DNA from 4 places in the Proteus sp. CA142267 genome. Region 2 is predicted to be linked to each of the others. Evidence: predicted binding sites of a transcription regulator. Region 2 holds the regulator's gene; each other region holds the start of a gene.
The links. The regulator Fur, encoded in region 2, represses iron uptake genes when iron is present. The targets are predictions, from matches to a motif close to ATAATAATGAGAACNACTATCAA.
Positions count from the first base shown of each region.

Region 1: the regulator Fur is predicted to act here: its motif matches at 2,513-2,535, upstream of sufA (Fe-S cluster assembly scaffold SufA).
Region 3: the regulator Fur is predicted to act here: its motif matches at 2,110-2,132, upstream of ftnA (non-heme ferritin).
Region 4: the regulator Fur is predicted to act here: its motif matches at 2,362-2,384, upstream of feoA (ferrous iron transporter A).

Region 1 covers NZ_QPMG01000004.1:103,269-107,493, reverse strand. The annotation lists gene C0T34_RS09185 (FAD-binding and (Fe-S)-binding domain-containing protein) at 1-962, shown strand, start outside; gene menI (1,4-dihydroxy-2-naphthoyl-CoA hydrolase) at 959-1,372, shown strand; gene C0T34_RS09175 (hypothetical protein) at 1,544-2,164, shown strand; gene sufA (Fe-S cluster assembly scaffold SufA) at 2,581-2,949, shown strand; gene sufB (Fe-S cluster assembly protein SufB) at 2,967-4,225, shown strand, end outside.
Region 2 covers NZ_QPMG01000002.1:72,293-76,517, reverse strand. The annotation lists gene ybfF (esterase) at 1-365, shown strand, start outside; gene ybfE (LexA regulated protein) at 578-886, shown strand; gene fldA (flavodoxin FldA) at 1,160-1,687, shown strand; gene fur (ferric iron uptake transcriptional regulator) at 1,878-2,324, shown strand; gene C0T34_RS06095 (DUF817 domain-containing protein) at 2,404-3,243, opposite strand; gene C0T34_RS06090 (OprD family outer membrane porin) at 3,793-4,225, opposite strand, start outside.
Region 3 covers NZ_QPMG01000004.1:170,953-175,177, forward strand. The annotation lists gene copD (copper homeostasis membrane protein CopD) at 1-664, opposite strand, end outside; gene copC (copper homeostasis periplasmic binding protein CopC) at 664-1,056, opposite strand; gene ftnA (non-heme ferritin) at 1,492-1,995, opposite strand; gene C0T34_RS09480 (universal stress protein) at 2,699-3,133, shown strand; gene C0T34_RS09485 (DUF2628 domain-containing protein) at 3,446-3,826, shown strand; gene cyaB (class IV adenylate cyclase) at 4,069-4,225, shown strand, end outside.
Region 4 covers NZ_QPMG01000009.1:67,161-71,385, forward strand. The annotation lists gene feoB (Fe(2+) transporter permease subunit FeoB) at 1-1,968, opposite strand, end outside; gene feoA (ferrous iron transporter A) at 2,017-2,253, opposite strand; gene C0T34_RS14300 (DUF4026 domain-containing protein) at 2,652-4,097, opposite strand.

The sequences.
Region 1 (4,225 bases), on a different contig from region 2:
TTTATCATCAGCGTTATTTACGCCCGTTAAAAGATCATATTGTCGCGAATGTTGAATTAACAACGCCGATTATGGCGAAAGCACCGGGATTCTTTAACTTTTTTATGAAGCAACCGTTGGTGCAGTCATTAAGTAAACACACGATAGGAATGGTCGATTTACCTTTGCTGTCATCGCCTACATTAAGACAGCAATTGGCTGGGCACAAAGCGTTAAATATGACGCTAGAAGACTTAGAGCGTTTATCTGAAAAGCAACGAAGTCATTATGTGCTGGTGGTACAAGATCCCTTTACCAGTTATTACGATGCAAAAGTGGTTGCCGATTTTATCAAACTGATTGAAAAAATTGGATTTAAACCTGTTTTACTACCATTTTCACCTAATGGGAAAGCGCAACATATTAAAGGTTTTTTACAGCAATTTAGTAAAACGGCACAAAAAACCTCAACCATGCTTAATCGTGTCGCAAAATTAGGTATTCCTATGGTAGGGGTTGATCCTGCATTAGTGCTTTGTTATCGCGATGAATATCGTGAAATACTGGGTGATAAGCGTGGGGATTTTAATGTTCAACTTGTTCATGAATGGCTAAGTAAATTGGTATCTGAGCCAATAGCAGTTCGCGATGATGCTGAAAAATGGTATCTTTTCGGGCATTGTACAGAAGTGACGGCACTACCACAAAGTATGAAACAGTGGCAGGCTATTTTCCAACGTTATGGGCAGCAACTCGAATTTGTGAGCACTGGATGTTGTGGAATGGCAGGTACTTATGGACATGAACTGAACAATTATGAAAACTCGTTGGGCATTTACCAACTCTCATGGGGTAATGCACTAAAAACATTACCAACAATGCGTTGCTTAAGCACAGGATATTCGTGTCGTAGTCAAGTAAAACGTATTGATAATATTGAGCTAAAACACCCACTACAGGCACTTTTGGAGATTATGCCATGATATGGAAACGTGAAACGACAATCGAGCATCTTAATCATATTGGCCAAAACAATATGATGAGCCATTTAGGTATTGAATTAACGTGCCTCGGGGATGATTATCTTGAAGGAACAATGCCAGTTGATCACCGCACTAAGCAACCTTTAGGGCTTTTACATGGTGGTGCTTCTGTTGTTTTAGCTGAAACATTGGGCTCTGTTGCGGGTTATCTTTGTACTGAAGGTGAACAAAAAATTGTCGGGCTAGAAATCAATGCGAATCATATTCGTTCAGCGAGAGAAGGCAAGGTAAGAGGTGTATGCAAACCGATTCATTTAGGACGTTCACACCAAGTCTGGTCAATAGAAATCTTTGATGATGAAGATCGTCAAGTGTGTATTTCTAGATTAACGACATCTGTTATTTCTTAAAGAATAAAAAAGACAAACGCACAGAGTGAAATACTCGCTTTGTGCGTTTTTTGTGTTTATAGATAATGTCAAAAAATAAAAATAGAGAGAGAAAATAGAATTACTTCTTTATTTAGATTTTATTTTTAATGATAATCATTATCTTCATAATAAAAGATAAGACGATCAATAATGTTTACTATTTCTAAATTTAACACCACAGTATTATTAATTGCAGGTTTATTAATCAGTGGGTGCGATAATAATTCTACCTCTGAAACGAGTAATGATATAAGTAATATTTCGGTACAAACTGTTTCTGGTTTTAATATGGCTTATCCCACTTCGTTTTCCATGAGCAGAGAAGATACTGAAAATTATTTTAAATCATTACCAGATAATATTCAGGATGTCACAACGGAAATGATGGTTTATAAATCAGAACCCATTTGTGATTTGACAGAAGTTCGTCTGGTTTATTTTAAAATGATCGATGCAATGAGTTACGATGTAGATGCAGGAGCGCAAGGTATTGTAGATAATATCGCCATCATAGATGGTATGAATGAAATATCTACATCGATAAAACCATTAACTATTCCAAATGTGGAAAGTCGACATGTCTTTTTTGAAGGGAAATATGCAAAAGAGAACGTGAGTTATGAAGGTATTTTAGCGACTGATCTTAAAACGAATCGAGTATGGCAATTGCAACTGATTAGCAACTTCAATAGCCAATCGGACAAACAAAAAAACAGTCAAATTCTTGAATGTACAAACAAATATATTCAAACCATCACTATTAATAAATAACATCAAAGAGCACACAAACCAATAAGAGGTCATCATATCAGTGGTGCTATCTTATTCCTCATCAAAGCATAAAAATGAATGTGAATAGGCTCAATAAGCGAGATGTAAAAGCACATTTTTATGCTTTTTTCTCTAAATTTCAGTGATAACATATAAAGTGTATTTATTTTGCAACTTATGTGCGTATTGTGCGAAATATAAGAAAAATTAAAAGTTTTATTTTTTAGAATGAAAAAATATAAAAGTGTTATATTACATTGCGTTAACATGTATTGTTAACAAAATGAGCGCAAAAATAGAACAAAAAATACACATTTACGGAATATCCTTTCAAAAGACATGGTTGAAGTGATAAGGGTTATCATTACCATTAGTGTCAGGAAAGATATCAATCTCCTTTCGAAATGAGGTCAGAAATGACAAACAACGTTGAAACTTTTTCTCTTAATGACACAGCTTGGCAAGGCATTGTATTAACGGATAATGCGGCAAAGCATATCTGCCATTTGGTTGAGAAAAACCCTGAAAAACAAGGGCTTTCCTTAAGTATCAAACCCTCCGGTTGTACAGGGTATGGTTATGTTATTGAACTCGCTACTGCCCCAAATGATGATGATCTTGTTTATGAACATAATGGCGCAAAACTCTTTGTTTCATTAAAAGCAATGCCATTTATCGATGGGTTGGTTGTTGATTATGTTCGTGAAGGACTTAATCAAATGTTTAAATTTAATAATCCTAAAGCTCAAAACGTCTGCGGATGTGGTGAGAGCTTCGGGGTATAACATAGTGAAGTCAGATTATGTCTCAGAGCAATGTTGAAATTGGTGATGAAGTTCAGGGATGGCTAAGCGATCACCACTATAAAGAAGGTTTTTATACCGATATCTCAACCGACACCTTAGAAAAAGGATTAAATGAAGCGGTTGTACGTGCAATATCGGCAAAAAGAAACGAACCAGAGTGGATGCTGGAATTTCGTTTAGATGCTTATCGCCATTGGTTAGAAATGGAAGAGCCACATTGGCTAAAAGCAGATTATCCATCGCTTAATTATCAAGATTATAGCTATTACTCAGCACCATCTTGTAGTTCATGTTGTGCTAACGGCAGTTGTGCTGGTGGCACAAATGAAGCTGTTACGAGCGATAAACAAGCTGCACAGGATTATTTAACCAAAGAAGTTGAAGATGCTTTTAACCAACTCGGAGTGCCTGTAAGAGAAGGGCAAGCTGTTGCTGTTGATGCCATTTTTGACTCTGTTTCTGTTTCAACAACATATCGTGAAGAGCTTGCTGAACATGGCATTATTTTCTGTTCATTTAGCGAGGCTATTCAAGAATACCCTGATTTAGTGCGCCAATATTTAGGCACCGTTGTCTCAAGCCATGATAATTACTTTGCTGCGCTGAATGCTGCGGTCGCATCTGATGGTACCTTTGTCTATATTCCCAAGGGGGTTCGTTGCCCAATGGAGTTATCGACTTATTTCCGTATTAATGCGGCTCAAACGGGTCAATTCGAACGAACAATTCTGGTTGCTGATGAAGGCAGTTATGTCAGTTATATCGAAGGTTGTTCAGCACCTGTTCGAGACAGCTATCAGCTTCATGCAGCTGTGGTTGAAGTCATTATCCATAAAGATGCCGAAGTAAAATACTCTACTGTACAAAACTGGTTCTCTGGTGGCGATAGTGAAGGCGGTATCCTTAACTTTGTGACTAAACGCGCTATCTGTGAAGGCGAAAACGCCAAAATGTCATGGACGCAATCAGAAACAGGTTCTGCAATCACATGGAAATACCCAAGTGTGATTTTAAAAGGGGACAACTCCAGCGCTGAATTCTTCTCGGTTGCTTTAACCAATGGCAATCAACAAGCAGATACGGGGACTAAGATGATCCATATCGGCAAAAATACCAAATCAACCATTATCTCTAAAGGTATTTCTGCGGGTAAAAGTCAAAACAGTTACCGTGGGCTCGTAAAAGTACTTCCTGGTGCGCAAAATGCTCGTAACTTCACCCAGTGTGATTCCATGTTAATTGGTACACAGTGCGG
Region 2 (4,225 bases):
CAAAAGCTCAAGTTACACGCCGTCAAGATGCGGTGGAAATCATGCGTCCTTTTATTGAAGAAGAAGGTGTGATCCAATTTTTACTAAAATCATTCAAAAATGGTGAGTGGCTATTTAATTTACCTGCAATAAAAAATGCCTATTCAGACATTATTGGCTGGCAAGAGGTGCCTGCTTGGCATCATCCTGTATTATTTATTCGAGGCGGTTTATCACCTTATATCTTAGATGAATATCGTGAAAATATAGCTCGCCAATTTCCTCTCGCGACCGCTTTTGTTGTTGCAAACACTGGACATTGGGTTCATTCAGAAAAACCAGATACCGTTATTAAGGCAATTCGCCGCTTTTTAGAGAAATCTTAGTTAATAAACTTAACAACTTAAAATATTGCCACTGAAAAAATGATAATTTAGTAGAATGTATAATTATTATACTTAAAAACAGTATCTGTTGATAAAAAGACCAAATCACAATAGGTTAAAGTCAGGAAGCAGTGGCGAGACATCACTATGTGGGGTATTATTGGGCGTTTCGCAATTTAGTCATTGGTATACGCCCTTTCACAGCAAAATTTATGGCAAAAGAACAAACTGATCGCACCACACTGGATTTGTTCGCAGATGAACGCAGACCTGGGCGACCCAAAACAAACCCGCTTTCTCGGGATGAACAGCTTAGAATTAATAAACGTAATCAATTAAGACGTGACAGAGTTAATGGCTTACGTCGAGTTGAGTTAAAATTAAATGAAGATGCTGTAAATGCTCTCAATGAGTTGGCGACAGAAAGAAACGTCAGTCGTAGTGAGCTTATTGAAGAAATATTACTTGAGCAATTGGCGCAAAATCACGCCTTAAAAATGCATCAAAACAAGAATAGCTAGCAGATAAACCACACAAATTCGACAGAATTAGCCTGCTATTTTCGTCAAAATACATTTTTAGTTTTCTACTATGAAAACACAATGCTTATCTTTCACTAGTAATTGTTCAAACACAGACAAATATACTCTAAATATTTTGAAGTGTAGCTAGGTGACAAGTAAATGAGTCACTAGAAACATGCAAGTAGTATGTAACTTGTGAAAATATACGTAGTCAATAACGCTACAATTTGAAATATAACGAATTTAGAATAAAAGAGGTTATCTCACTTTATGGCAATCATAGGAATATTCTTCGGCAGTGATACTGGCAACACTGAAAATATTGCCAAAATGCTTCAAGAAAGACTGGGCGCTGATAATGCCGAAGTTCATGATATTGCAAAATCCAGTCAAGAAGACATCGAAGCGTTCGATATTCTGTTACTGGGTATTCCTACTTGGTATTATGGTGAAGCACAATGTGATTGGGATGATTTTTTCCCAACACTAGAAGATATTGATTTCAATGGTAAGCTTGTTGCGCTCTTTGGTTGTGGTGACCAAGAGGATTACGCAGAATATTTCTGTGATGCAATGGGGACTATCCGCGATATTATTGAGCCTCGTGGTGCTGTTATCGTAGGTCATTGGCCAACAGAAGGTTATCATTTCGAAGCCTCTAAAGGGCTTGCAGATGATAATCATTTTATCGGTCTTGCCATTGATGAAGACCGCCAACCAGAATTAACCGAAGAGCGTGTTGACGCTTGGGTTGCTCAAATCAAAGAAGAAATGAGCCTAGACGAAATTCTGGGATAAAATAAATACTCAATATTGAGAATGATAATTATTCAATGGTGTGCTAAGATAGTGTGATAGGTAGGGGTGTTTATTTTTAAATATCATGCCTATAATCAATGAGGTTATTTATTCACCCGAGCATTAATGAATAAAACCTATTTGTGAGCACAAAAATTAAATTCACCATTAGCAACAGGATTAAATCCGCATGACCGACAATAATAAAGCGTTAAAAAATGCTGGGTTAAAAGTTACACTTCCTCGCTTAAAGATCTTGGAAGTGCTCCAGGATCCTGAGTGCCATCATGTCAGTGCTGAAGATCTCTACAAAAAACTCATCGATATCGGTGAAGAGATTGGTCTGGCAACAGTGTATCGCGTCTTAAACCAATTTGATGATGCTGGTATTGTTACCCGACATAATTTTGAAGGTGGTAAATCAGTATTTGAATTAACTCAACAACACCATCATGACCATTTAATTTGTCTTGATTGTGGTAAAGTTATCGAGTTTACAGACGATGCAATTGAATTACGCCAAAGAAACATCGCTGAACGTCATGGTATCAAGCTTTCCAATCATAGCCTTTATTTATATGGCCACTGCGCTGAAGGCAATTGTAAAGAAGATAGCCACGCACATGATGAGAAATAATTCATTCTGGATAATCTCTCAGTAAAAAAAAGGAACTGTAAACAGTTCCTTTTTTATTGCCTAAAATCCGAGGATAACTCTACTTAGCCACACTGATACTGTGTTTAATATGTTTTAAATGAACCACAATAGTAAATGTAACAATAACCAATAGTGACCAAGAGCCCCATTTGCCTGCATGTACAGCAGACCAAGCACCAATTTGGTTAGGATATTGCCAAACACCAAAAAATGTACCGAAATTCTCAGCAAGCCAAATAAAGAAACCTATCAGAACAAAAGCAAGTAATAAGGGCATTTTTCGCTCTGTATCATAAGGCGTAAAATAAACCACACTACGGGCATAAAGACCTAAAATAAAGGCAGTTAAATACCAGCGATAATCACCAATAAAGTGATGAGAAAAGAAATTAATATAAATCGCAAGTGCAACTAATGTTGCCAGCCAATAAGGCGGATAATTATCTATTCGGACTTTTAAAAAACGCCATGCTTGAATTAAATAACTTCCTACCGCGGAATACATAAATCCTGTAAATAAAGGAACTTCCCATAATTTCGTGTAAGCAAAATCAGGGTATTTCCATGAACCAATTGCCGCTGATGTTTTAAATAATTCCATCACAAAACCAACAATATGGAAAAAGCAGATCGCTTTTAATTCATCCCATGTTTCTAACTTTCCCCGCACCATCCATAATTGAAAAGCGATAGCGAGAATAAGAAGCACATCATAACGGGGTATCCCAAAGACACCTTTACTTGGCGTTGCAAATAAAATAAAAAAGAAAAACCCGGCAAATAAACAAGAACGCGCCTCTTTTACACCAAAAAAAAGAAATTCAACAATAAATCGTTTTATACCTTTAAAGGGCTTCAATGGTGGTTCTAATAAAAAATCGTCCAATCGCTTTAACATGCTTCTTCCTGAAAACTTGCATTATCAAACAGCATTCAATGCAGAATAATAAATAAGGTGAGATCAAATGAATGGCAAGAAATTTGCCATAGAATAAAAAAACCTACAAGGATGAAAAGGACTAAAAAGAAAGGAATGAAAAATAAAGGTATTTACCCCCCACTACGATACCCACTCTGACTGCCTTTACTTAGGGTAAATACCTTACGCAAATTCTGCGAAATAACTGAAGCACTGGAGATAAACATAACCCACTCACATTTATCTCAGGCGACATGACATGACGACTTTACTTCATTACTTTTACTACATACTGCGATTTTAAAACGACTCTTACTACTTTTTACTTCAACTCTTTTACTTCTACTTTTCTACTTCTTACTACTGCTGACAACTTCACTTTATTAACAAGGCTTATTTATAAAGCTCTTTTTAATTACTGCATCCCTACCTTCCTACTACTTATTTTTACTTATCGTAATCGTATTTAGCTTTTTTAGTTTTATTCAGGATAAAGTGCAATTAATACACTTTATCCTTATGCCAATATTAGAAAATAGTGAATGGCATTATCACATTAAACTTAACATCTTTTTCATCTTGGAAAATATTACCAAAACCACCTTCATAACTAGGAATATCAGAGTGGTTATCATAACGGGTATAGTGAAGTTTAAAGAGAGTGCCTTTAGCGCGACCTTCTTGAACTGTATACATAATATCCGCATTCCATGCACTTTCTCTGATACGCTGACCTTGGTCATAAATGGCTTTACCACTTGGCTTAGCATCCCATGCGTAAACATAAGAAGTACCTACCGCCCAGCCTGACAGATCCCAGTTTTTCAGATCATACATCACGCCAGCATAGAGTGCTTTTTCACCATTGGCGTTAAAGTCAGAACGGCCATCCCACCAGACATCAAGACGACCATTAGAGGTTGCCCAGCCCGGGGTCATGCGTTGTAAGAAATAACCTTGA
Region 3 (4,225 bases), on a different contig from region 2:
GAATTAACATTACGGCACTAATAACACCAGTAATTGTAACCAATAAAACGGCAATATGACCAAAAAGTGAAAACCGCTTCATGGTACCAATAATAGGTTTGATCATCCCGTCTGCAAGCTCGTCTTTATTCCGCAAAAACTGTAAACAAGCGACAAATGGCCATAAACCACCAAACCAATACGCAGCACTGATAAGATGAATGCTTTGATTAATCTTATAAAATATCGCTTCTGATCCTGTAAACATTGCACCATGACCAATAGATGCATGTAAGATCAACATAATCGAAGCAACAATTAATAGAGAGAAATTACGAACATAGCGTTGATGTATAAATAAAACAGCTAATGCAATGGTTGCCAACACTAATTGCCATTGCCAAACTTGACCAAATGAAGTACCTAATACTGCTTTCCATACTTCAAATGACCAAGCATCCTCCCATCCATCGCCCATAATACCTGATTGTACAGCCATCCATAGATAAGTTGTAATAAAGACAGTGACAGTACTAATGGCTAATGCAGGACGCAAACGAACTTGAATAAGAGGGATGAACTTATCTTTTGCAAGAATGGCAGCCGAAAAGCTCAGTCCGAACATAAACATGACTGCCACGAAATGGAAAAAACGGCATAAAATATAAACGTCTTCAGGTGTCATTATTTTACACTAAATTGATAAGAACCTTTTGTCTTGTGCCCATCAACAGAAACAACGTTCCAATTAACTAAATAGTTACCTTCTGCTAAATCACTTTCTAAAGGCAATAACAATTTAGTATTGTTAACAGGGTCTAAACTCAATTTTCCTACAGTAATTTCTTTACCTTCGCTATTAGTGACTTTGATTTTGCTAAAGGCTAATTCAATACCTTCAGAAAAGTCTAGCGTAATCACTTTAGGCGCTTGCGCTTGTTCAATAGCTGCACCTTCCGCAGGTAACTGTGATTTTAAGTGTGCGTGTGCTAATGCTTGTTGGTATGACATACCAAGGAATAACACAGCAATAGCCGATAATTTACCCCAAGATGTCTTAAGTGTATTTAATGACATAATAACCTCTTAAATTACAGGTGATTTTTTTATTTATGAAAATATTTTATAGCAAATTTACGCCAAGATCTCCGCTTCTTGATATTAGAAATAAAAGGTTGTGAACTAGCACTCAAAATATATGTTATTTAGACCAGTTTCTGTTTCAAATATCACCCATTTTTACACTTCGAAAAAATATAATACCCATATTGACAGTCTAAACAGTTCAATACATAACCGAATACAACTAAAAGTAAAATAAATACCTTGTATAAATAACAATCAAAAAGAATTTTTAGGATAAAAAACACGCAAACGAAAGTGAGGAAGAGATAAAAAATAGGAATAAGGATGGAGCTAATGCAGAAGAATAAAAAAACGCCCTGCTATTCATTTACAGCAGAGCGCAATAATTCATTTATTAACTTCAGTTATCTAAAGCTTTATTACTAATTAAACATGTGCAGATGTTGATAATGTGCTCAGATCTTTATCTAACAAGAATAAAGCCTTACCACTGTCACCAACCATTGCTAATTTATCTAGGATTGATTTGAATAATTTCTCTTCTTCATGCTGTTCTGCAACATACCATTGTAAGAAATTAAACGTTGAATAATCCTGAGTCGTCATTGCAACATGCGCTAATTTATTAATCTCAGATGTAATATGTTTTTCATGTTCATAAGTTTTAACGAACAATTCAGATAATGATGAGAACTCAGCTGGTGGAGCTTCAATCGCACCAAGTAAAGGCATTGCACCTGTATCACTTAAGTAATCAAATAAACGGTGCATATGTTCCATTTCTTCACGAGAATGTGCTTTTAAAAATTTAGCTGCACCATCAAATCCTTTATCATCGCACCAAGCACTCATTTGCAAATAAAGATTTGCTGAATAAAACTCTAAATTTAGCTGTTCATTCAATTTATTGATCATATCTTGATGTAACATATTTTACGTCCTTTGCGATGAAAATTAACATTATGGATATTATGCACACTTAAAAATAAAAATATAGCTATTTAAATATAGTTTTTGTTTATTTTTTTCAATAAATTAACTGTAATAAAAATAAAAACCAATCTCATTTGTAATATGCCTTCTCTCTTTTTTAATGATAAATAGTACTTATTATCATTAAGAGTGAACACATATTTAATTATTATCATAAAAACAATATAACACATTGAAATATAAAAACATAATATTCACTCTTGAATTTTAACCTTAACTTTCATATTTATTAATTTTTTCTTTAGTATCCGAAATCCCTGTATTAAAGCTAAATACAAATTATATTTCATCCATTAAAGAATATTCAAAAAAAGATTTAGAATATATCAGAAAATATATGCTAATTGATATCTATAATAATTATTATTAGAAAAATAAAGTATCCGTTCCATTGCTTTTTATCACTACCCTTTTGCTATAATTTCTATTTGATATTGCTACACATTTATTGGTTCAGACCGCAGTTTTTTTCACTTTTTTTCATATAAAAAAACACATAACTCTCAAAAAATAAAAATAATTTCAATTTTTGTGCAGTTTTTCATTTTGACTGATAAGATTAGTAGGTAACTCATATTTGTATGCACAAAAAATTAATATTAAAGCCCTAATCATAATAAAAGGTTAATTAGGAGCCACTATGACAAAAACAGTGTTAGTACCCGTTGATTTTACAGAGCTTGGTTTATTGGACAAGGTTGTGTCTCATCTAAAAGCATTGTCTGTCGCTGACAAATTGAATATTCATTTTTTATCAGTCATTCCAAGTTATGAGTCTTTTGTCGGATTTGCATTCGCAGGCCAAGATAGACTAGCTAGTGACAAACAACGTATTGAAATCGCATTATCCACGCTAAAAGAAAATTTATCGCACATTGATATTCCCAATAGTACTACTCAATTTTATGTGTCTATAGGTAATCCTCGTGATAAAATTTTAGAAACCGCAAAAAAAATTCAAGCAGAACTGATTGTCATTGGTTCTCGTAATCCTGGGATGAAAACTTATCTTCTAGGTTCTACCGCATCTTCCGTGGTCAGTTACGCAGAATCATCTGTATTAATCGTGCGTTAATTACCCACCCCCTGCTTTTATAAGAAATCTGGTATTCGTCATAAGCCAGATTTCTTATTCTTTTCACCATAAAATCCATTCAAAATAATATTTTATTTTATCACTCTTATTTTTAAGAGTGGTAATTAAAAATATATTCTGAAGCAATAAGATAATTATTAAAAAAAACAAAAGTGCATTCTCTTTAATACCTTTATATAAACGACTATATTAATCTTCTACTAATAAATTTATATTGTTCATAATGTCAAATTATGTAAAGATACTTTTCCATTAAGACTAAATTTAATCAACAAGGTAAAAGGAATTAAAATGAATAAAGAAATTTCCGAAAAATGGCAAGAGCGTTTTTCATTTTTTGATCAATATGGCTCACCTAAAACATCAGAATATAAAGCTGCTTATAAAGCACTTTCCTTTGGTAAGCGTATTCTTATCGGAATGAATATCTGGGCATTTTTCTTTGGTTTTATTTATTTTCTTATTTTAGGGTTATGGCGCAAGGCATTAACATTATTTGCTATTAACATTGCTATTTTTACTATTATTGGCTTTTTACCTGTAAATAACGGTGTTATCAATGCTGTAGGTATCGCAATTAACGTTTTATGGGCTATAACAGCCAACTATGCGTATTACTTGAAAGAAACCAAAAATGATCAAAGCTGGAACCCGTTTGAAGGTGTTCTGTAATATTAAAAGGGGCAATGGCCCCTTTTATTTTCTCTTATTCTTTTCTTTACTAATAACACGCTCCCTCCTTCTCCTTATTTCATAGACATTCTATCCATTACTCTATTTAAATATTTCCATATAATTCTCCATAATAATTTTTTTAAATAGAAAATAATGAAATAACACCAAAAGTTCGTTTTTACCTCAGAAGGATACTTTGCTAATGCTATAATGCATTAACACTAAATTAGGGAAAACGTATGTCTAATCACTTTCAAGGTAAATTTGAAGCCGAACTAAAATACCACCTTCAAAATCCAAAAGAATTTATTAACGAATTAAAAAAATCAGGAGCCACATTATTTACGCCTGAGAATCAAGAAACCGATTGGTACATGGAGCATGATAATACTGAAT
Region 4 (4,225 bases), on a different contig from region 2:
CATTGTGCCAGTATCCATTTCACCATCACCTTTGCTAGCTTCAATTGGGTTAGAAAGTGCAGCTAAAGTGAAGGTCTCTTTTAAGCTATCCCATGTTTCACCAAAGGCATCACCAATTTCTCCCCATAGGTCGAATTCTTCAGGATCAAATGGCTCATTAACGATGCTTTCTGCGGTATAGAGGGTATTTAATGTTCCCACAACCACTTCTTTTGCCATCGCACCAGTAACTAAACCAACCGTTGCTTGCCAGTTATCATTGTGAACACCAATAGGTTGTAGTAATGGTGTGATCACTTTACTGACAGACGCTAATGCAGAATCATTGATGTTATCCGCAGGTTTACCAGAGAAGGTAAAGCTATTTAGCGCACCAATAAACATACTCGCAATAATGATGACTTTACCAGCTCGTACAACGAAACCTTTTAGACGTTGCCATGTTTGCATGAGTAACGTTTTTAGGTGAGGAACGTGATAAACAGGCAGTTCCATCACGAAAGGTGACGCTTCACCGCGCATAATGGTGTGTTTTAGCAGTAAGCCTGTGAAGATAGCAACCACAATACCGAGAAGATAAAGTGAGAAAACAACACTCGCACCGTTTTTACCAAAGAAGGCTGCCGCAAATACCGCGAAGATAGCTAAACGAGCACCACAAGACATAAACGGTGCCATTAATACGGTGATCAATCGTTCTCTTGGTGCATCGAGAGTACGCGCACCCATAATAGAAGGTACGTTACAACCAAAACCGACAATCAGTGGTACGAATGATTTGCCCGGTAAACCCAGAGCCTGCATCAATCTATCCATAACAAACGCGGCACGAGCCATATAACCCGAGTCTTCAAGGATAGATAAAAAGAGATACATCATCCCGATTTGTGGCACTAATGGAAGAACCGTATTGATACCACCACCGACACCTTGAGCAAGGAAAATTGTCAGCCATTCAGGGAAGTTAAAAGTTGCGCCAATCCATTGAATACCATGAATAAAGATAGCTTCAGAGCCACCTTCAAAAGCAGGTTGTAATGCACCACCGATGTTAATTGCGAGTACGAACATTAAATACATGACAAATAGGAAGATAGGCACGCCTAACCAACGGTTTAATATCACTTTATCGATATTTTGTGTCAGGATATTGGGCTTAATGGACTCCATATTAATCACAGCATGACAGATGCGCTCAATATTTTGATAACGGGCATCAGCAATGACTAATTCTGGCTCATTATTATGTTCGTCTTGAATTCGTTGACGAATGGCTTTGATATCTTCACTGGTGACTTGAGCGCGTTGATGGGTATAGATATCCCCTTCTAAACACTGTAATGCCATCCAACGACGTTGCTGTAAATTAAACTCATCATGATTAATTTTTTCAGCAAGTGTTTCAACTTCATTCAATAACCATAGTGGATAAGAAGTCAGTAATTCTTGTGGTTTTTTCTTTTCAGCAGGGAAGGTATCAATGGCTTCTTTGAGTTTATCAATACCAGATGCTTTGGTTGAAATCATCGGAATAACAGGGCAACCCAGTTGCTCTGAAAGTGCGTTGATATCAATTTGCATATCTTGGTGTTCTGCAATATCGAGCATGTTTAATGCCACAATACATGGAATGCCAAGCTCAAGTAGTTGCAATGTCAAATAGAGGTTACGCTCAAGATTTGATGCATCAACCACGTTAATCAGCATGTCTGCTTCATTACTTAAAATGAAATGGCAGGCAATTTGCTCATCAAGAGATGTCTGTTCTGAAATTGTCGTTAAAGAGTAAGTCCCGGGTAAATCGACGAGCTCAATTTTATGATTTGCAGTTGTGAAACGACCAACTTTGCGTTCGACCGTTACACCTGCCCAGTTACCCACACGCTGACGAGAGCCTGTTAACTGATTAAAGAGTGTTGTTTTACCGGCATTGGGATTACCGATAAGGCCTATAGTGAGAGGAGTCATAATAGTGATGCCAATAGTTGTCTTGCCTGGTTGAATGAGAAATAACGATTATTTTTCGTTATGAACCACTTCGCTAAGATTAATGAGTGCGAGATCTTTTTTTCTCAAAATTAAGGACACTCGGTGCGTTTCTATTTGAATAGGATCACCCAGTGGTGCGATACGAATAACGTTAAACACAGCGCCAGGTAACATACCTAAAGATAATAGTTTCTGTCTGTATGCAGGGCTAATCTGAGGTGAGTAGCTCAAGATTTTATAACTGTGATTTGGGATCAGAGACATAATCGTCCTTCCACGAATATTGATACAAAAAATAATGATACTGATAATTATTAACACGTATGAGAATTCACACAATAATAGTCAGGGTAATTATAATAAATATTTTTAATGCTAATGAGAATTATAATTATCCTTATTGGGTATAATTTAGCCTAGTCTACGCTTATCTACACTTGATTTAAATCAACCAGAGAAAAGATATTGAGATGAAAATGGGCTGTTTACCGTATCTGTTACTAGACAAAAACAGAATGTGAAGAGTTGAAATGTCAACGTAGCAACAAAATAACAATCAGTTAATGATGTTAACGAGTAATAATATAAAAGTAGATTTCAAGAATATGAAGGACGCGAGCTTAAGTAAAAAGCTCGCGTTGTCATGGTGAAATACCCGCTAATTAGTGAGTTTGCTGGTGGCTAAAAAGTTGGTAAATATTATTAGGGGTATAACTATCATCTTCGTATGAAACGACCCAATCAGTTATTAGTGCGGTGTTGATAGGATAGGTTTCACCTTCTTGCATATCCTCAACATAAAATGGCACGTTGAGTAATTTCGCATAAATGGTATCTCCATCACGAGATTGTGGCACAAACCACATATGCTCTAGCTCTTTTTCTTCCCCTTCACCATAAGGAATGCCGAACTTGATCATAAACTGCCAAGGGTTTTCGGTCTCTTCAGATTTGTCTTTTCCTAATAACTTAGAAAGGAAACCACTCTTTTTCTCAACAGGTGGTTGATTGTAGTTATCAAACATAGAAACGAAGTATTCCCAGCGTCGCTTGGCTTTTTCAGACATCTCGTAGGTTTCTTCATTACTGCGCAGTAGCATCATCGCTTGTTGTTCTTCATAACCTCTAAAGAAGGTTTCTAAAACAGGGTTTTCTTCATTGGTTCTAAATAGCATAGAAGAAGGATGTTGATGATATTCATCACGATCAGCTAAATCACCCAAGAAAATACCATTTGGTGCGCCTTCCGTGTCATAACGCATTTCCTCTAAAGATCTAAGGTTTTCAAGTGGTGTTGATTGATTAACATGGCGAATACCTTCTTCAAAAGGTAATGCGACAAGATACTCCAAGCCTGATGATGTTTGACCACAAAGCATCGGTTCACCAAATTCGATTTGGCGATGATTAATGCTGTTGTTAACAAAGCAGCGGAAGAGATCAGGAATACCATAGTAAGACTCAAGCATACTTGGAATAACTAAATCGACTTCGGTTAAGCCACAGCGCGCTAACCCATGAGTGTGAAACCAGAACATGGTTGGTGGGTCATTTTCTGTGTCATAGACAGCATGAATAACATATAAGCTTTCTACTTCAGGATAGAGATCTGGGGTCTCTAATTGAAAGCGGATCCACTCAGGCGTTAATGCCTTACCTGCTGCTGATTCATCTAATGCCAAGACTATTTCCGGTGCGATGATATTGAGAAAGTTCAGCTGATGGCGATAACTTGCCAAAGGATGCAAGGATTCAGTAAAGAGTGTTTCTAATAATAAATCTTGAGTTGTCGCATTCGCATGTATCAGTAGTTGTGGTGTGAGTTCGTCAGTCGAATACATTGGACGTATTTCGTAATCTTCATCACGAGGGTAAAGACAGACGAAAAAATGTAACTCGTCATCACCATGCTGGCAGCGATAGAAAAAACCGTCATCAATATTTTCACTTAGATAATTTATCTCACCATCAGTGTAATCGGTTTGTTCTTCTAGGCGTTGTTCAATAAGCGCATAGTTTAGTGGCTGTGCAGGGAAAGCCACTATACGAGAGGGCACTTTTTCTCCTTGCCCGGCTGCGATATCTAAGTACTGCTGTCTGTTATCCATATTTTTTATCACTCGTATATTAAAGATAGAAAAATAGGATATCAGGGATAACAAGGGAGGAATAGATGGAGTTATCTGAGCTTGAGGTGGTTAATTAATCTATTGTTAATGTTGAGGATTAATGAAAA